DNA from 4 places in the Pantoea ananatis PA13 genome. Region 1 is predicted to be linked to each of the others. Evidence: predicted binding sites of a transcription regulator. Region 1 holds the regulator's gene; each other region holds the start of a gene.

What was found. The regulator PurR, encoded in region 1, represses purine synthesis genes. The targets are predictions, from matches to a motif close to CANGCAAACGTTTGCNTG.
Region 2: the regulator PurR is predicted to act here: its motif matches at 3,750-3,767, upstream of PAGR_RS20480 (NCS2 family permease).
Region 3: the regulator PurR is predicted to act here: its motif matches at 3,045-3,062, upstream of guaD (guanine deaminase).
Region 4: the regulator PurR is predicted to act here: its motif matches at 2,312-2,329, upstream of cvpA (colicin V production protein).

Annotation. Positions count from the first base shown of each region.
Region 1 is NC_017554.1:2,577,618-2,582,553, forward strand. Features, by position in the region: gene PAGR_RS12140 (Grx4 family monothiol glutaredoxin) at 1-256, opposite strand, end outside; gene PAGR_RS12145 (C40 family peptidase) at 621-1,442, shown strand; gene cydH (cytochrome bd-I oxidase subunit CydH) at 1,507-1,596, opposite strand; gene purR (HTH-type transcriptional repressor PurR) at 1,877-2,902, shown strand; gene punR (DNA-binding transcriptional activator PunR) at 2,899-3,804, opposite strand; gene punC (purine nucleoside transporter PunC) at 3,913-4,936, shown strand, end outside.
Region 2 is NC_017554.1:4,341,502-4,346,437, reverse strand. Features, by position in the region: gene PAGR_RS20510 (oligosaccharide flippase family protein) at 1-201, shown strand, start outside; gene PAGR_RS20505 (ATP-grasp fold amidoligase family protein) at 210-1,160, shown strand; gene PAGR_RS20500 (YjcB family protein) at 1,213-1,494, opposite strand; gene soxS (superoxide response transcriptional regulator SoxS) at 1,740-2,165, opposite strand; gene soxR (redox-sensitive transcriptional activator SoxR) at 2,330-2,815, shown strand; gene PAGR_RS20485 (glutathione S-transferase family protein) at 2,855-3,520, shown strand; gene PAGR_RS20480 (NCS2 family permease) at 3,858-4,936, shown strand, end outside.
Region 3 is NC_017554.1:2,315,182-2,320,117, forward strand. Features, by position in the region: gene PAGR_RS10930 (MDR family MFS transporter) at 1-890, shown strand, start outside; gene PAGR_RS10935 (DUF1161 domain-containing protein) at 976-1,272, opposite strand; gene PAGR_RS10940 (DUF1283 family protein) at 1,318-1,641, opposite strand; gene PAGR_RS10945 (YnfA family protein) at 1,774-2,100, shown strand; gene ydfG (bifunctional NADP-dependent 3-hydroxy acid dehydrogenase/3-hydroxypropionate dehydrogenase YdfG) at 2,129-2,875, opposite strand; gene guaD (guanine deaminase) at 3,248-4,576, shown strand; gene xdhA (xanthine dehydrogenase small subunit) at 4,573-4,936, shown strand, end outside.
Region 4 is NC_017554.1:1,458,220-1,463,155, forward strand. Features, by position in the region: gene folC (bifunctional tetrahydrofolate synthase/dihydrofolate synthase) at 78-1,346, shown strand; gene dedD (cell division protein DedD) at 1,336-2,127, shown strand; gene cvpA (colicin V production protein) at 2,393-2,878, shown strand; gene purF (amidophosphoribosyltransferase) at 2,916-4,433, shown strand; gene PAGR_RS07030 (UbiX family flavin prenyltransferase) at 4,535-4,936, shown strand, end outside.

The sequences.
Region 1 (4,936 bases):
TGTCGCAGCCGCCAACCAGTTCGCCATCGACCCACAGCTGAGGGAAGGTTGGCCAGTTAGCATACTTTGGCAGCTCTGCGCGAATATCCGGGTTCTGCAGAATATCCACGTAAGCGAAGCGCTCACCACAGGCAGACAGCGCCTGAACCGCCTGGGCAGAGAAACCGCAGCTTGGCAGTTTCGGCGAACCTTTCATGTACAGCAGGATCGGGTTTTCTGCGATCTGGCGCTGAATTTTTTCTACAGTACTCATTATTGCCTTCCTTAATTCGTCACTTCGTGTTTCTTTATTGTAGCGACTTCCCTTCAGGACTGAAAATGAGATTTTCTTCCCGTTAGGGCAAACCGCCATGTTTGTTAAGTCCGCTTGCGCGCTATCCACCCGCTCATCGGGACCCAAAAGGTGAATGCATTAATAATTTGCAATAATTTTGCTGAGTTAACCTGCTGAAATTACTTATTTATGCCTGCTTTTTACCCAAGTTATTAATTAATAAAAAAAGGACTTACTGTTTTAAAAAAAACTGGACTAGAATGTCTTCGGCGCTGATCGTTGATCAGATTTTTCTTAACCTTGTCAGATATCTGTTGAACCTGACAGCTTAACCAGTAAACGGACTATGCGTTCAATTATTACGCTTCTTATTCTGGCTTTTGCGCAACTGTTCTTTAATGTCGCCTCTGCATCACCGCAGGCGCCGGTTAAGGCCAGCTTGCATAAGGTAGAGAAAAAAAGTGCGCGCGAAGATGAGCGGCGCAAGCGACGCACGGTTAAAGCTTCGGCGAAAAAAAGCCGTTCCTCCGCAGAGCAGAAATCCAGCAAAACGCTTAAAACCAGTAAAAATCCCTCTCACGCGGTTGCCTCTCACAAAACCCTGACCAAAGCGACTGATTCACACAAGAAGCTCACCAAAAAAGTGGCCGCCAACGCCACCAGCAAGAAACGCTATGGTCATCAACGCGCGGTGAAGGTGGCGAAAGCGGACAGCAAGGATACCGGCACCATCAAAATGAGCAACGCACACCGTCAGCGCTATCAAAAAGCACGTGAAACGGCGATGGCGAAACTGATGGGACAGCTGGGCAAGCGCTACCAGTGGGGCGGAAAATCGCCGCATACCGGTTTCGACTGCAGCGGCCTGGTGTGGTACGCCTACAAAGATGTGGTGAAATTTAAAATTCCGCGTACTGCAAATGAAATGTATCACCTGCGGGATGCCGCGCCGGTGAATCGGGAAGCGCTGGAGAAAGGCGATCTGGTGTTTTTCCGCATCAACGGACGTGGCACGGCCGACCACGTGGGTGTTTACCTGGGTAACGGTAAATTTATTCAGTCACCGCGTACCGGAAAGGACATTCAAATCAGTGCGTTAAGCGAAGATTACTGGCAGCGCCACTATATTGGTGCGCGTCGCGTCATGACGCCAAAAACCGTTCGCTAAACGTCACTCCTCCGTCATACCGACGGAACGCAGCCGGGACAGGGAAACCTTCCCGGCTTTTTTATTAGTTCAGAATGGCGGTAAAGCTGAACGCAATAATCATCAACAGTGCAGCCGCCGTGGTCATCAATGACAGTTTCAGATCGGTACTCATCACAACTCCTTAGGCACAATTTTAGTAGGGGTTAAGCATTTTCCCACACGCGTGGGTAAAAATCTCGTTTTATCCGTGCAGCCTTGTTAGAATCCCCTCTTTGTTGCGCAACAGCGCGCAACATCGGTTGCGTCAGCACCCTTTTCAACCGTTATTTCCTGCCCCGATGCCCCATAACCGGTCAGAAAAACGATTTTTTTGCAGAAATAACCGTCCGCTGACGCAAACGTTTAACAACATGCTTATCAACAGGTTAGATAAGCCCGGGAGTTCGATTTTCATGGCAACAATTAAAGATGTGGCGAAACGTGCAGGCGTCTCTACCACAACCGTTTCTCACGTCATCAATAAGACGCGCTTTGTCGCAGAAGATACCCGCGAAGCGGTCTGGGAAGCGATTCGGGAATTACATTATTCACCCAGCGCCGTAGCACGCAGCCTGAAGGTGAATCACACCAAAACGCTGGGCCTTTTGGCCACCTCCAGCGAGGCGCCCTATTTCGCTGAAATTATTGAAGCCGTGGAGAATCACTGCTTTGATAAAGGCTACACCCTGATTTTAGGCAACGCGCATAACGACCTGCAAAAACAGCGTGCCTACCTCTCGATGATGGCGCAGAAGCGCGTCGATGGGCTGCTGGTCATGTGTTCTGAGTACCCGGATGATTTGCTGCAAATGCTGGAAGCCAACCGCAATATTCCCATGGTGGTCATGGACTGGGGCGAATCCCGTGCCGATTTTACTGACACGGTGCTGGATAATGCGTTTCAGGGCGGTTATCTGGCCGGCCGCTACCTCATCGAACGCGGGCATCGCGATATTGGCGCCATTCCAGGGCAAATGGAACGTAACACCGGTGGTGGCCGTCATGCCGGTTTCCTCAAGGCGCTGGAAGAAGCCGGTATTCAGCCGCGTTCAGAGTGGATTGTGCAGGGCGATTTCGAGCCTGAATCCGGGTATCAGGCTATGCAGCAAATTCTGTCGCAGAAGCAGCGCCCAAGCGCGGTGTTCTGCGGTGGCGATATTATGGCCATGGGCGCTATCTGTGCCGCCGATGAAATGGGCCTGCGCGTCCCGCAGGATATTTCGGTGATTGGCTACGATAATGTGCGCAACGCACGCTATTTCACGCCTGCACTCACTACCGTGCACCAGCCAAAAGCGCAACTCGGGGAGAAGGCTCTGGAAATGTTGCTGGACCGCATTACCAGCAAGCGTGAAGAGTCGCAAACCATCGAAGTGCATCCGACACTGATTGAGCGACGCTCTGTAGGCTACGGTCCCTATCGCGACTACCGTCGTTAATCCTCGCTCAACCACTCCTGATTGAGCGTTTGCGCATCACCCAGGTAATTGAGCAACCAGCCCAATGCCGGTGATGCGCGATCTTCCGCCCAACTGACGCAGCAGGGACTTTCTGGAAAAGGCTGGGGCAAGTTAAGTTCGGTCACTTCGCCGCTGTCCAGTAGCGGGCGGGCTAAGTGCCCCGGCACCATTGCGACGCACAGCCCGGCCCGGACGCAGTCCAGCCCGGTCTGCCATTCAGGCACCACCAGTCGGCGTTGATTATCCAGAGCCCAGGTCATACGACGCGGTAACGCACGCGAGGTGTCTTCCAGCACCAGCGAAGGCCAGTTGCGCAACGCCTCATCATCTAGCCGGGCGACCTGGGTTAACGGATGTTCCCGCGCGACGATGCAGCGCCAGTTCAGAGTTCCCATATCGCGGAAAGCAAACCGCCCGCCCACCGGAATCGCCTGAGTCGCGCCTATTGCGACCTCGACTCTTCCGTCAGCCAGCGCATCCCATACGCCGTTAAACACTTCATAACTGATGTGGAGCTCCATATCCGGAAAGTGGCGATAGAAATCCCTGACGAACTGACGGGTTCGGTGCGGTTTCACAATGCAGTCCACCGCAATCGCGATTTGCCCTCGCCAGCCGTTGGCCAGTTGCTGGCACTGACGGCGCGTGGCATCCATTTTTTTGATGACGCTGCGGCCTTCTCGCACAAAATGTTCGCCCGCAGGTGTCAAAACGACCTCCCGGTGCTGCCGTTCAAACAGCGGTACCGCCAGCCAGGTTTCAAGCTGGCGAACGGTATAGCTGATGGCAGAAGGCACACGGTGCAACTCCTGGGCCGCAGCACTGAAACTGCCGCCACGCGCGACCGCATCAACCACTTCAAGCGCATATTCAGACCACATATCCTGCCTTTAAATTTTTTAACAGCAACAGGCAAATTTTACCGTTTCACAGTATGAAGTACAGCTTTTACACTGCCCCGCGTTTATCCTGCAAAAAATGAGAATCAGATGTCAGCTTCTAAAGGATTCATTCCCTATCTTGCCGTGCTTAGTATGCTGGGCTTTCTGGCCACCGATATGTACCTGCCCGCCTTCGGGGCCATGCAGCAAAGTTTTAACACCTCCGCCGGGATGATCAGCGCCAGTATGAGCCTGTTCCTGGCGGGTTTTGCCTGTGGTCAGCTGGTATGGGGACCGCTGTCAGATCGTATTGGCCGCAAACCGGTATTGCTGGCAGGACTGAGCCTGTTTGCGCTGGGTTGTGCGGGGATGCTGTGGGTGGACGACGTGGTACTGATGCTGGTGCTGCGCTTCATTCAGGCCATCGGCGTGTGCGCGGCTGCCGTGAGCTGGCAGGCCCTGGTGGTCGATCGCTATCCTCAGTCGCGCGCGAATAAAGTCTTTGCCACTATTATGCCGCTGGTCGCGCTGTCTCCTGCGCTGGCCCCGCTGCTGGGTGCCTGGCTGATTAGCCATTTTCACTGGCGCTCAATTTTTGTCGTTCTGACCGCGATTGCCGCGGCCCTGATCCTGATTACGCTGCGCCTGCCATCGGTACAAACAGCGCGCCGCCCGGCCCCGTCACAGCCCGGTTTTATGACGCTGCTGCGTTCACGCGTCTACAGCGGTAACGTCCTGATGTATTCTGCCTGCTCGGCCAGCTTTTTTGCCTGGTTGACCGGATCACCGTTTATTCTGGCAGCGATTGGCCTGTCGCCTGCTGATATCGGCTTAAGCTATATTCCGCAGACCATTGCTTTCTTAGTCGGCGGTTTTGGCTGCCGTGCGCTCCTTAACCGTTTCAAAGGGGCGCAGTTGCTGCCATGGCTGCTCATCGTCTATAGCCTTAGCGTACTGGCCCTGTTTGCCGTCGCCCTGTCAGGCTCGGTTTCACTCACCGCTTTGCTGGTGCCGTTTTGCGGCATGGCGCTGGCGAACGGGGCGATTTATCCCATCGTCGTATCCAGTGCACTTCTGCCCTTCCCCCATGCGACCGGCAGAGCCGCCGCCCTGCAGAACACGCTGCAGCTGG
Region 2 (4,936 bases), 1.8 Mb from region 1:
TTACTGAAGAAAATCATTTGTCTGGTGATCATCAGTATGCCGCTTTCCTGGTGGCTGATTCAGGGCTATGGCATTACAGGAGCCGCATGGAGCGTTTTTCTATCAGAGCTCCTGTCCCTGACCGTCATGAATTATTTCTTTAAACACGGCGTGATTCAAAAAATCCAGGTTTCCTCACTCAACTACAAAACCTACAAATGAGGTCAAATATGCTCAAGTTAAAACACGAGCTCAGAAGAAGTTTGCAATACTTCATCAAGAAGATGCCCTGGACTTATCAGGACCGGATTTATTATTTCCGTAAGTTCAGAAGGCTACCCAACCTGCGTGAGCCCAAGGTGTTCAATGAAAAAGTGCTGTATCGCAAGTTCATTCATGGTGACTATCAGCTCTATGCCCGCCTCTCTGACAAGTTTTCGGTGCGTGAGTTTATTGCTGAGAAGATCGGCAATGAATATCTGATACCGCTGCTTCATGACACGACCGATCCCACCACGTTGAACAATCTGACGCGTTGGAAGGGAACGGTGATCAAACCGAATCATGCGTCAAACATGGTCGAGATCGTGCTGGAGGAACCTAATGCACTCCGGAAGCAGCAAATCATTCATAACTGCTACACGTGGTTAAAGACTGACTTCGCCAACGAAGCGCGTGAGATTCACTATCGCTATATCAAGCCACGTATTCTGGTTGAGCAATACATCGGTGATGGCAAAAGTGCCCCGGTTGACTACAAGTTCCACATGTTTAATAAGCGCGATGGCAACTTTGAGTATGTGCTTCAGGTCATTTACAACCGCTGTCAGCCTCAGCTCTCAATGAATTTTTATGTGAACAACCTGAGTGAGGCGTTCCATAAAATTCGCGATACCGGGCTGGACGTTTCGACGGTGATGCCATCGTTACAACAGGCCCTGGCGTTAAGCAAAACGCTGGCCAGCGACTTCGACTATGTCCGTGTTGACTGGTATATCCATGATGAACAAATTTATTTTGGCGAGCTGACGTTCACGCCAGGCGCAGGCATGGTGACGGGTCTGGATCGCGGGCTGGATAAGATGATGGGTGAAATGTGGATTCAGGATCGTCGCGGAACGCAGAGGCCGGACGTAGAAATACAGGACGTTGCCATTCCTGTTATGTTGAAGAAAATTTGACGCTACACAGCAATATAAAAAACCCCGCTTTGCGGGGTTTTTTATGAGTTTATCAGGGCATTTGCCAGTTAGCGGGCGCTCGACTCATCACGTCGATAAAGACATCTTTAGAGACGCTAAAGAAATGGTGCACGTTTTCCATACTCAACGTGATGCCCATCAAGCCGGTCACGAACCAGCACGACATCCCAACGCCTACGCTGCCACAGAGAAACGCCATGACGTGATGACTGTCCTGGCGGAGACGGGTTTTTAGCGTGCTGGCAAAGAACATCATTATCGCGCTAAGCAATTCCCAGCGCATAACAAGAAAACTGGTGGTTAAAGTCGCCATCAATTTTGACCTCAAAATCGGAGATTACGCCTGACTGTCTGCGAACATCACGTCGGCGGAAAAGTCTGTCAGGTCGGGCTCTTTCGTCGGCAACAAGTGTCATAATGTGATGTGGGTCACACTATATCATCCGATTTCTGATTTTTGTACAAAATTTGTCTGATCTGGCAGCAGAAAAAGAGGGCGCTTACGACAAGGTTGGGGCACTAAATGCGGCGTGCGCCTGGGCAGGCGCACGGAGCGCGTCAGCTAACCGGACAGCATTCTCCCGTTGTCCGCTGGGTAAAGCTGGTCATCGTGTCGCTGCAGTCAAAGCGCATCAAACGCGGACGCTGGATGGCCTGGCGGCGCATCGCGTGGCGATAAGCCGTGGGCGTTTGTGAAAACTGGCGACGAAAAACGCGTGAGAATGTCTGTTGCGAGTCATAGCCATATTGCATCGCAATATCAAACACTGGCCGCTGCGTTTGTCGCAGCGCTTCAGCGGCCAGCGTCAGGCGGCGTTCGCGAATATAGCCACCCAACGTCTGTTTCGTCACGCTACGGAACATACGTTGCAGATGCCATTTCGAATAGCCTGATTTGGCGGCGACTTCGTCAATTGACAGGCTCTTATCCAGGTTTTGGTCAATCCAGTGCGTCAGTGAATGAATGATCTCTTCTTGTATCATGGCCTCATCCTTCTGGTGAATTTCCCCTTAGCGTTCATGCGGAATTGACAGGCTTTCGGCGATAAAACCGGGTCCGCTCGCTGGCGCATGACATCATAAGGGAAGGTGTCGTTCTGATGGGAAAAGAGTATAATTCCTCAAGTTAACTTGAGGTAAAGTGCCAAATGAAAAAAGATCGCAATTACCCAAAACCCGTGCTGACACCGGGCGAAGTGGCGCGCCGAAGCGGCGTCGCCGTTTCTGCACTGCACTTTTATGAAAGCAAAGGGCTGATTTTCAGCACCCGTAATAGCGGAAACCAGCGGCGTTACAGCCGTGATGTGCTGCGACGGGTGGCCATTATTAAAATTGCACAGCGCATTGGTATTCCGCTCGCCAGCGTCAGTGACAGCCTTGAGAACATGCCGGCAGATAAGCGGATGTCTGCTCAGGAATGGGGCAATCTGACGCAGCACTGGCGCGACGAACTGGATAAGCGCATCGAAACGCTGACGCGCCTGCGTAACGATCTGGATGGCTGCATTGGCTGTGGGTGTTTATCAATGCGTGACTGCCCGCTGCGCAACCCTGGCGACCTGCTGGGCCAGCAGGGCTCTGGCGCGGTACTGCTCGATCCTGAGCAGGATGGTTCCCTGCATAAGACAAGGTGACGTCTATACTTGCAGCATATTCACTCACAGGGAACCATGATGATCACCGTTCACCATCTTGAACAATCGCGCTCTCACCGGGTGCTGTGGATGCTGGAAGAGCTGGAAGTGCCTTACCAGGTCAAGCGCTACCAGCGCGAACCCACGATGCTGGCGCCGGACGCTTTAAAAAAAGTGCATCCGTTAGGGAAGTCGCCCGTGATCACCGATGGCAATCGCGTGGTGGCCGAGTCCGGTGCCATCCTTGAGTATCTGGAAGAAAGATACGACAGCGAAAAACGGCTGCAGCTCACTGATGAAGAGGCGCAGCTACAGGCGCGTTACTGGCTGCACTATGCGGAAGGTTCACTGATGCCGCTGCTGGTGATGAAGCTGGTTTTTGGCCGCCTTGGCAGCGCGCCGGTGCCCTGGTTGCTTCGCCCCGTGGGCGCGGCGCTGGGTAAAGGCGTTCAGAAAGCCTGGCTGGATAAACAACTCAAATTGCACAAGCAGGTCATTGAAGCTCACCTTTCAACACAGCCGTGGTTCGCGGGTCAGCGCTTCAGCATTGCGGATGTGCAGATGAGTTTCCCTATTCTGGCGCTGAGCCAGCGCGCCGGACTGAAAGATGCCCCCGCTACGCAAAAATGGTTAACGACCGTGCAACAGCGTGCGGCCTGGCAGCGCGCTATTCAACAAGGCGGTGAGATTAACCTTTCTGGCTGATGCACGTTGCCCGATGACGCCGCCCGGCGTCATTCTTGCCTGCCTTCTCGTGATTGACGCCTTATCCTGACGGACAGAATGTTAAATGATGGTATCAAGAGCATTCCTGATGTTATCAACCTGATCTTTATAGTCACCAATCCTCACTCAGCGGTTGAAAAACGGCGGTTAAACGCCGGATAATCTGCCCCCTTTAAACGGGGCAGCGTGACGTCCCGTTCTGTGCGGCGAAGTAAACGTTTGCCTTTTGCCGGCTGCCCGCTGGCGATGACAGGTTTCCAGGGACGTCAGGGCCGTTACCGCACGATCCCACTACAACAATTTTTGAGGCTCAACTATGTCAATTGAATCACGCCCGTCCGGTGGAAAGCTGGATGCCTGGTTCGCCATCTCGGCCCGTGGCAGCAGCGTGCGACAGGAAATTGTCGCCGGGCTGACTACGTTCCTCGCCATGGTTTATTCAGTGATCGTGGTGCCCGGCATGCTCAGTAAGGCGGGATTTTCACCCACGGCGGTGTTCGTTGCGACCTGTCTGGTGGCGAGCGTGGGATCGATCATCATGGGGCTGTGGGCGAATTTACCCATGGCAATTGGCTGTGCTATCTCACTGACGGCGTTTACCGCTTTCAGCCTTGTGCTGGGTCAGCACATTAGCGTACCCGTGGCGCTGGGTGCCGTGTTCCTGATGGGCCTGCTCTTTACCCTGATTTCCACCACCGGGATTCGCGCCTGGATCTTACGCAATCTGCCAATGGGGGTTGCGCACGGAACGGGCGTCGGCATTGGTCTGTTTTTGCTGCTGATTGCGGCAGACAACGTGGGGCTGGTCGTCAGAAATCCGGCCTCAGGGTTACCCGTTGCCTTGGGCCAGTTTACGTCGTTCCCCGTCATGATGTCATTGCTGGGGCTGGCCGCCATTTTTGGCCTGGAAAAACGCCGCGTGCCTGGCGGTATTTTACTGACCGTTATCGCGATTTCTGCTCTGGGGCTGGTGTTCGACCCGGCCGTGCGCTGGCAGGGACTGTTTGCCCTGCCCAGCCTGCGTGATGCGCAGGGTGAGTCACAGCTCTTTAGCCTGGACATCATGGGCGCCTTGCAGCCTGCGGTGCTGCCCAGCGTGCTGGCGCTAGTGATGACGGCGGTCTTTGATGCCACCGGCACGATCCGCGCGGTTGCGGGCCAGGCCAATCTGCTGGATAAAGACGGGCAGATCATCAACGGTGGTCGGGCGCTGACCACGGATTCCGTCAGTAGCCTGTTTGCTGGCCTTGTCGGTGCTTCGCCAGCGGCAGTCTACATTGAGTCTGCCGCCGGTACGGCGGCGGGCGGTAAAACCGGCCTGACGGCGATCGTGGTGGGTCTCCTGTTCCTGGTCATTCTGTTCATGTCGCCGATCGCATACCTGGTGCCGGCTTA
Region 3 (4,936 bases), 260 kb from region 1:
AGACACAACCCTCCCAGTCTTTGAATCTGACCGGGAGCGGCTGGCTCACGCTGTGTATCAGCGCCGTTCTGATTGCGCTGCTGCAGGCTGAACAGCTTGGCTACTGGCTGCTGCTGTTCTTAGCCATTGGCCTGGTGGCTGGCTGGCAGTTAACCCGTCATGAGCAGCGCACCCGCTCGCCGCTGTTCCCGCTCAGCCTGTGGAAAAGCCCACTGATTATCGCGGGCAATCTCGGCAACTTCATCATTGGTGCAACCATGATGGGCGTCAGCGCTTTTCTGCCGACCTGGATTCAGGGCGTGACCGGCGGTTCGCCGCTTCAGGCCGGGACTGCGCTGGCTATGATGTCTGTCGGCTGGCCGCTGGCCAGTACGCTAAGTGGCCGTCTGATGCTGTTGACCTCCTACCGTTTTACCGCGCAGCTGGGCGCACTGTTATTAATCGGCGGCAGCGCCTTGCTACTGCTGTTGCACACAGAAAGCACGCTGTTCCAGGCGGGATTTACCGCCTTTGTCATCGGAACCGGCATGGGAATGACCAGCACGACATTTCTGGTATCTGTCCAGAATCATGCCGACTTTAACGTGCAAGGCATTTGTACAGCGTCGGTCATGTTTAGCCGTATGATTGGATCGGCGCTGGGGACAGCGGTGATGGGCGCGGTGCTTAACCTGAACCTGCAATGGCGGTTGCCCCATGCGCAGGATCCGGTTCAGCAAATCATGTCGCAGGAAACGCGCGACCGCCTGGCACCGGACGTGCTTCAGCCTATGCTGCAGGCAATAGCCGCATCGCTACATTGGGTCTTTATTGTGGCACTGGTCATTGCGTTCCTCACCCTGTGGGTGGCGTGGAAGATGCCGCGTCAGCAGCCGCAACAAACGGAATAGTGCGCTGAAACCTCAGGCGTGATGGGCAGAGAAGGGCCAGCAAAAGGCAGGAAAAGACAGGGCGACATCATCGTCGCCCTGAACATTATTGTGTAGAGGAGTCTTGCGAGCTGCCTGCGCTGTCGGGCACGGAGGCGCCCTCATCACGGCCCAGCTTTTTATAAACAATTTTCTGTGTGTCGTTATCACAATGGCCGACGACCTGACCGCCAGCCTGATCAACCTGATCGTTGGCGACCACATCCAGGCTAAAGCCTGATTCAGGCACGCCGTTTTGAATGATTTTCTGGCTGATATCCGCTTTTACAGATTCGCAGGATGCCTGAGCCAGCAGGGGGAAGGCTAAAAACGTCGCTGTCAGTAATGCACTCTTGATCTTCATAACCCTTTCCTTTTGTCATGCGTCAGTCATTACTATAGCCGAAATTTACGGCAATACCGGGCGGCCCGTGCGGCGGTCTAAGCAGCGCAGCGTATTGGGTTCCCAATAGGCATTCAGATTAGCGCTCTGTTCACATTTGTCGCGCGTGTCGAATGCGCGATCGGCTTTATCGAATTCTTTCTCAACCCGGCTGTTCACTTTGTTGCGCAGCATGTGCGTATCATTCCACTGCTCTTTACTCTGACGTGCCGCTTCGTTGCTCAATGCGCTGCTGCCGTTTTCAATAATCACGTGTTCGGTGTTCGCACTGACACGCATCGCGGTGGCAGAAAGCAGGGCCACCATCAGAACCGGAACCAATTTTTTCATCGTAATATCCTTCGGTTAACACTGTTTTACTCTTGGGTAAAACTATTGCATCAAATGAGAATAGTATACCATTGCCGATTACTTGCTCACCAGCTGTGTGCATGTTGTTTACCTGTCAGAGAGATTATTGTGCTGCTTAAAACCACGCTGCTGTTTTTTATCACCGCGCTGGCGGAAATCATCGGCTGTTTTCTGCCGTGGCTGTGGCTAAAGAAGGGGGCGTCCATGTGGCTGTTGTTGCCTGCCGCATTGAGCCTCGGGTTATTTGTCTGGTTGCTGACCTTACATCCTGCGGCCAGCGGCCGGGTTTACGCGGCGTACGGCGGCGTCTATGTGCTGACGGCCATGCTTTGGCTGCGCGTGGTCGAAGGTGTCAAGCTGAGCGCATGGGACTGGAGTGGTGCGCTGATTGCGCTGAGCGGCATGCTGATTATCGTAGCGGGATGGGGCAAAGCGTAAAAGCCAGCCTTTGCGGCTGGCTTATCGGTCAGGGTTTATGCACTTTCAGCCCTGCCAGCGTCTGGCTGACAGGCATCATCTCAAGCGTATTGATGTTGACGTGCTTCGGCAGCGTGGCCACCCAGTAAACGGCTTCGGTAACGTCTTCAGGCGTCAGGGCCGTGGCGCCCTCGTAGACCTGTTCGGCCTTGCCATCGTCCCCTTTAAAGCGCACGTTAGAAAACTCCGTGCCGCCGACCAGGCCCGGCTCAATATCGGTCACACGCAGGGCCGTACCGTGTAAATCGGTGCGTAAGTTAAGGCTGAACTGGCGCACAAAGGCTTTGGTGGCGCCATAAACGTTGCCCCCGGCATAAGGCCAGCTGCCGGCAATCGAACCAATGTTGATAATGTGACCGACGTTACGCTCTACCATGGCAGGCAAAACCGCGCGCGTCATATAGACCAGCCCTTTGGTATTGGTGTCAATCATATTTTCCCAGTCGTTCACATCTGCCCGGTGCGCGGGTTCGATGCCCAACGCCAGACCGGCGTTATTCACCAGGACATCAATATTGCGCCACTCGGCAGGCAGCTGTGTGATAGCCTCTTCAATCGATGCCCGGTTACGCACATCTAACTGTACGGTATACAGATTCTCACCCAACTCCGTTTTCAGCGCCTTCAGGCGTTCAGCACGACGTCCACTGGCAATCACCTTGTGACCTGTTTCGATGAATCGGCGGGTAATGCTTTGGCCAAAACCGGCTGTGGCCCCCGTAACAAAAATAATCATCTCACTTTTCCCTCTTCCAGTTTCGTGATGTCTCCTCACCTTATCACGGCATTTTAGCCTGTGTCCGCTGAATTCCGTGGGGAGGCGCTTTTGCGCGCTTTTAGCGCACGCTGCCCCGAAATCGTGCAGAGAACGGGGCAGCAAGGTAACGTGGCAGGGGGCATTTTTACTGGCAACCGATTGCGTTGGATGAGCAACCGATTGCGTGGCGATTTTGTCAGCGAAAGCGTTGCGCAACAGGATGATATTCATAAATTATTGATAATAAAGTGATTTATCAGGTTCTGATCTGGCATGCGTCTTGCAGAGTGTTTAAAGAGAGTAGGAGATGAACAGGGCGACAACATCAGGCGCCCGGTAAGAGGAAACGATATGTCTACATGCCAGAACACGGCGATTCGTGCCAGTTTTTTTGATTTTGCCGCGGTGGCGAACGAGCCTGAGGCCATTCTGTCTCAGGCGCGTTATATCGAAGATGGTCTGCTCATTCTGCGTGAGGGCCGCGTAGTTGGTTTGCATCCCTGGTGTGATGTCAGCAGCAGTCAGGCAGCAGAGCGCGTTATCGATCTGCGCGGTAAGCTGATCCTGCCGGGTTTTGTCGACTGCCACATTCATTACCCGCAAACAGAAATGATCGGCGCCTATGGTGAGCAGCTTCTCGAATGGCTGAATCAGTATACGTTTCCGGTTGAGAGGCAGTACCGCTGTGCCGAGCATGCCGCGCAAATGTCAGCGTTTTTTCTCCATCAGCTACTGGCTAACGGCACCACCAGTGCGTTGGTTTTTGGCACGGTGCATCCGCAGTCGGTAGAGGCGCTTTTTAGCGCGGCCGAAGCGCTTGAGATGCGCATCATCGCCGGTAAAGTCATGATGGATCGCAATGCGCCTGATTACCTCACCGAAACGCCGGAAGAAAGCTATCAACATTCCCGCGATCTGATTGAGCGCTGGCACGGCCGCGGCCGACTGAGCTATGCCCTGACGCCGCGTTTTGCGCCCACCTCGTCACCCGACCTGTTAAAGAAAGTGCAGGCGCTGCGCACGGCTTACCCGGATGTCTGGCTCCACACGCACCTCAGCGAAAACCCACAGGAAGTAGCCTGGGTCAACGCGCTGTTTCCCGAACGCAATGGCTATCTGGACGTTTACCACCACTATCAGCTGACCGGCCGGCGAAGCGTCTTTGCACACTGCCTGCATCTGGAAAATCATGAATGGCAGTGTCTGCACGATACGGATTCCGCCATTGCCTTTTGCCCGACCTCAAACCTGTTTTTGGGAAGCGGCCTGTTTAATATCAAGCGCAGCTGGCAGCAGGGCATCAAAGTGGGCATCGGCACCGATGTTGGCGCCGGAACCACCTTTAATATGCTGCAAACGCTGGGCGAGGCTTACAAGGTCGGCCAGCTACAGCAATACAGGCTGAGTGCTGCAGAAGCCTTTTACCATGCCACGCTGGGCGGGGCCCGTGCGCTGGATCTTGACCAGCACATCGGTAATTTTGCACCAGGTAAAGAAGCTGACTTTGTCGTGCTGGATCCCGCCGTATCGGCGCTGCAAAAGCTGCGTATGGGGAACTGCAAGGATATCTGGGAAAAACTGTTCGTCTTGATGACGCTGGGTGATGACAGAAACATCGTAGAGACGTGGGTTAACGGCCGACCGGTCTGGCAATCCACCACAAAGGAGAATGCCGCATGATTCAGTTTCTGCTTAACGACCAGCTCGTCACAGAAGAACGTATCGATCCCAATCTGACGGTACTCTCTTATCTGCGCACGCATCAGCGTCGCTGTGGCACCAAGGAGGGCTGTGCGTCCGGCGACTGCGGTGCCTGTAGCGTCACGCTTGGGAGCGTGGTGGACGGCAGGTTGCACTATCAGACCGTTAACAGCTGCCTGATGCTGGTCAGTGGATTACAGGGCAGGCAGCTCATCACCGTCGAAGATTTACGTGAGGGGAAAACCCTGCATCCGGCTCAGCAGGCGATGGTGGACTGTCATGGCTCGCAGTGTGGCTTCTGCACGCCGGGCTTTGTGATGTCATTGTTCAGTTTGCAAA
Region 4 (4,936 bases), 1.1 Mb from region 1:
CGCGCAGGTCGCGCCTTCCACCAATGCACCGTATACCTTGCGGCTTTCATCGGGTATAAATTTGCAAAACGGGACATATGGACAATCTTCACCTTCCTCAAGCCACGTCGCCTTTGGCCACGTGGCTTTATTATCTTGAGCACCTCCACTCTCAGACGATTGAACTGGGCCTGGATCGTATTCGCCAGGTGGCGCAAGGTCTGGACCTGCTCAAGCCTGCACCCTTCGTTTTTACCGTTGCGGGCACCAATGGCAAAGGTACCACCTGTCGCACCCTGGAAACCTTACTGATGGCAGCCGGCTATCGGGTTGGGGTTTACAGCTCGCCGCACCTTGTGCGCTACACCGAGCGCGTCCGGATTCAGGGGCAGGAACTTAGTGAAGCCCAACACAGCGCCAGTTTTGCCGACATTGAGGCCGGACGGGGTACGGTTTCTCTGACCTACTTTGAATTTGGCACGCTGTCGGCGCTTAACCTGTTTAAGCAGGCGGGGCTGGATGTCGTCATTCTGGAAGTCGGGCTGGGCGGTCGGCTGGACGCGACCAATATTGTCGATGCGGATGTCGCGGTGATTACCAGTATCGCGCTGGATCATACCGACTGGCTTGGCCCGGACCGTGAAAGTATTGGCCGGGAAAAAGCCGGTGTCTTCCGCCAGGCGAAACCCGCCGTGGTCGGTGAACCTGATATGCCTGCCACAATTGCTCAGGTTGCCCGTGAAAAAGGTGCGCGGTTAATGCAGCACGGGCGCGACTGGCACTATCATCAGCAGGCAGAGAGCTGGTCGCTGCGCGATGCGCAAGGCGAGCTGCATGATTTACCGCTGCCTCAGGTGCCGTTGCCAAATGCGGCTACCGCACTGGTGGCGCTGCGCGCCTCCGGGCTGAACGTGAGCGATGCAATCATTCGTGCGCATCTGCCGCTGGCGATTTTACCGGGACGCTTTCAGACCATCAGCGAATCCCCACGGGTGATTCTGGACGTTGCCCACAATCCGCATGCGGCGACCTATCTGGCCTCGCGACTGGCTGCATTGCCGCAAAGCGGACGCGTCCATGCGGTTGTGGGGATGCTGCACGATAAAGACATTGCGGGCACTCTGGCGGCCCTGGCACCTCAGGTGGACTGCTGGTATTGCGCACCCTTGGCCGGTCCGCGCGGTGCCAGCGCGGAGCAGCTCATGGCGCACGTAACGTCCGCTCAGGCATTTGCGGATGTTGAACAGGCCTGGCACCAGGCGCGCCAGCAGGCGGAAGCGCAGGATATTATTCTGGTCTGCGGCTCTTTCCTGACGGTGGCGCAGGTTATGGAATCGATTGAAACGGAGAAAGGACGTGGCGAGTAAGTTTCAAAACCGTTTAGTCGGTACCGTTATTCTGGTGGCCGTCGGCGTGATCGTATTGCCGGGGCTGCTGGATGGTAAGAAAAAACATTATAAAGAAGAATTTGCCGCGATCCCGCTGGTGCCCAAACCCGATGACCAGCAGGACAGCGAAATGGTGCCGCCGGTGACGCAGTCGCTGCCTGCGCATCCGCCAGCAGGCGCAGGCAGTGCGGTCAGCCATTCTGATACGGATGATGATGCCGCCGCTGAGGGCGGTAGTCAGCCCGAGCAAAGTAGCGAACCGAGCGTGGTCTCACCGCCACCGGTCCATTCGTCTCCGGCCACGACAGCGCCGAAAGCCAGGCCGGTTGAGCCAACCCGACCCAAACAGGTTGAGCAGGCTAAACCGAAGTCGGTCGAGCAGACGCAGAGCAAACCGGTAGAAAAAACCAAACCGGTTGAGCAGGCTAAGCCTGTTGAAAAAACCAAACCGGCCGAGCAGTCGCAGCCGGCGGAAAAAACCGCGCCTGCGGAGCAGCCCAAAGAAACGCAGCCTGCCGGTCAGGCTTACGTTGTTCAGTTAGGCGCACTCAAGAACGCCAGCAAGGTTAACGAGATTGTGGCGAAACTGCGCCTGTCGGGTTACCGGGCCTATACCGTGCCGTCTACGCCCGTGCAGGGGCAAATCACCCGCATTTATGTGGGGCCGGATGCGTCAAAAGCGAAGATGCAGGCGGCCGTCGGCGAGCTGAAGAACGTTTCAGGCTTGAGCGGCGTGGTTAAGTCTTACAGCGCCCGCTAAAGCGCCGATTGGCGCTGCCGATAGAAATAACAGGCAGCGCCAATCGGGATGAGAACGGCAGTGCCTGACCCGGCTTGACGCTAAATTTCTGACAACTTTTCAGCCTGTTAGCGGGGTGAAAATGACACAGGCGAAGACGGATTTTTTCATCGCCTTTTTTATGGATGCAGAACCTGAAAACCCCTACGCAAACGTTTTCTTTTTCTGTTAGAATGCGCCCCGAACTGGAAGCAGGGGTGCAATGGCACTGGCGCTGGAAGAGTTCATGATCTGGATTGATTACGTCATTATTGCGGTAGTTGGTTTTTCGGCTTTGGTCAGCCTGGTTCGAGGGTTTGTCCGCGAAGCCTTATCTCTTGTTACCTGGGGATGCGCGTTTTTTGTCGCCAGTCATTACTATGCCTACCTTGCAGTCTGGTTCACAGGTTTTGACGACGAACTGGTTCGTAACGGAATCGCGATTGCGGTGCTGTTCATCGCGACCCTGATTGTGGGCGCAATCGTGAACTACGTTATCGGCTCGCTGGTTGAGAAAACTGGCCTGTCGGGAACCGATCGGGTATTAGGCGTTTGTTTCGGGGCATTGCGTGGTGTGCTCATCGTGGCCGCTCTGCTGTTCTTCCTGGATACATTCACGGGCTTTTCAAAGAGCCCGGACTGGCAGCAGTCTCAACTTATTCCCGAGTTCAGTTCTATAATCAGATGGTTTTTTGACTACCTGAAAAGCACGTCGAGTTTTTTGCCCCGGTGAGACCACCGGGCGTACGGCTTAATGAGGAAATGACAACATGTGCGGTATTGTCGGTATCACCGGTTTCATGCCGGTCAACCAGTCGATCTATGACGCGTTAACGGTGCTCCAGCACCGTGGGCAGGATGCCGCAGGCATTTGTACCATCGATGCGCTGAACTGCTTCCGCCTGCGTAAGGCTAATGGTCTGGTCAGCGATGTTTTCGAAGCGCGTCATATGCAACGTTTACAAGGCAACATGGGGATTGGTCACGCACGCTATCCTACCGCGGGCAGCTCCAGCGCTTCTGAAGCCCAGCCATTCTACGTTAACTCGCCGTACGGTATTTCCCTTGCCCATAACGGTAACCTGACCAATGCCCACGAGCTGCGTAAGCAGCTGTTCGAAAAAGGCCGCCGTCACGTTAATACCACCTCCGATTCTGAAATCCTGTTGAATATCTTTGCGCAGGAACTGGATCGTTTTCAGCACTATCCGCTGGAAGCCGATAACGTGTTTGCCGCCATCGCTGCCGTCCACCAGCAGGTGCGTGGCGCCTATGCCGTGGTGGCGATGATCATCGGTCACGGCATGGTCGCCTTCCGCGATCCTAACGGCATTCGGCCACTGGTGCTGGGCAAACGCGTCATTGCCGATGGCCGTACCGAGTACATGGTCGCCTCCGAAAGCGTGGCGCTGGATACCCTGGGTTTTGAATTTATCCGTGACGTGGCACCGGGTGAAGCGGTTTACATCACTGAGCAGGGGCAGCTTTCAACCCGTCAGTGTGCCGAAAATCCAAAAAACAATCCTTGCCTGTTCGAATACGTCTATTTTGCGCGTCCGGACTCCTTCCTGGATAAGATTTCGGTCTACAGCGCCCGCGTGCGCATGGGCACCAAGCTGGGTCAGAAGATCGCCCGCGAGTGGGAAGATCTGGATATCGACGTGGTGATTCCCATTCCGGAAACCTCGATGGATACCGCGCTGGAAATCGCCCGCATCCTTGATAAGCCTTACCGTCAGGGGTTTGTGAAAAACCGCTACGTGGGCCGCACCTTTATCATGCCGGGCCAGCAACTGCGCCGCAGCGCCGTTCGCCGCAAGCTTAACGCTAACCGCGCTGAGTTCCGCGATAAGAACGTGCTGCTGATTGATGACTCAATTGTTCGTGGCACCACCTCCGAGCAGATTATCGAGATGGCGCGAGAGGCGGGCGCGAAAAAGGTCTATCTTGCGTCTGCCGCGCCGGAAGTGCGCTTTCCTAACGTCTACGGCATTGATATGCCCAGCGCGACCGAGCTGATTGCCCACGGCCGTGAAGTGGAAGAGATTCGCCAGATTATCAAAGCAGATGCGCTGATTTTCCAGGATCTCGATGACCTTATCGAAGCCGTACGGGAAGAGAACCCGGATATCGTGCAGTTTGAGTGCTCCGTCTTTAACGGCATCTACGTGACGAAAGACGTCGATCAGGGCTATCTTGAATATCTGGAATCCCTGCGTAACGACGATGCGAAAGCCATCGCCCGTCAAAACGAAGTCGAAAACCTCGAACTGCATAACGAAGGGTAAGCGAACCCGAATGCAAAAAGGAGGGCGGGATTTATCCCGCCCTCTGTGTTTTCTGCCGGTCTGCGCTATTATGGTGCACTTTGCCACTGCAAGGTTGAACGATGAAACGACTCATTATTGGTATTTCGGGCGCAAGCGGCGTGATCTATGGCGTCCGGCTATTGCAGGTCTTGCAGCAGATCAGCGACGTGGAAACCCATCTGATCATCAGCCATGCGGCACGTCAGACGCTGAGCCTGGAAAGCGACTACAGCCTGCGGGACGTCCAGGCGCTGGCCGACGTGGTTCATGACGTGCGGGACATTGCCGCCAGTATCTCCTCCGGGTCGTTCAAAACGTTGGGCATGGTGATCCTGCCGTGCTCAATGAAAACCCTGTCCGGTATTGTTCACAGCTACAGCGACTCGCTGCTGACGCGCGCAGCAGACGTGGTGCTGAAAGAGCAGCGTAAACTGGTCCTGTGCGTACGTGAAACCCCGCTGCATATTGGTCATCTGCGCATG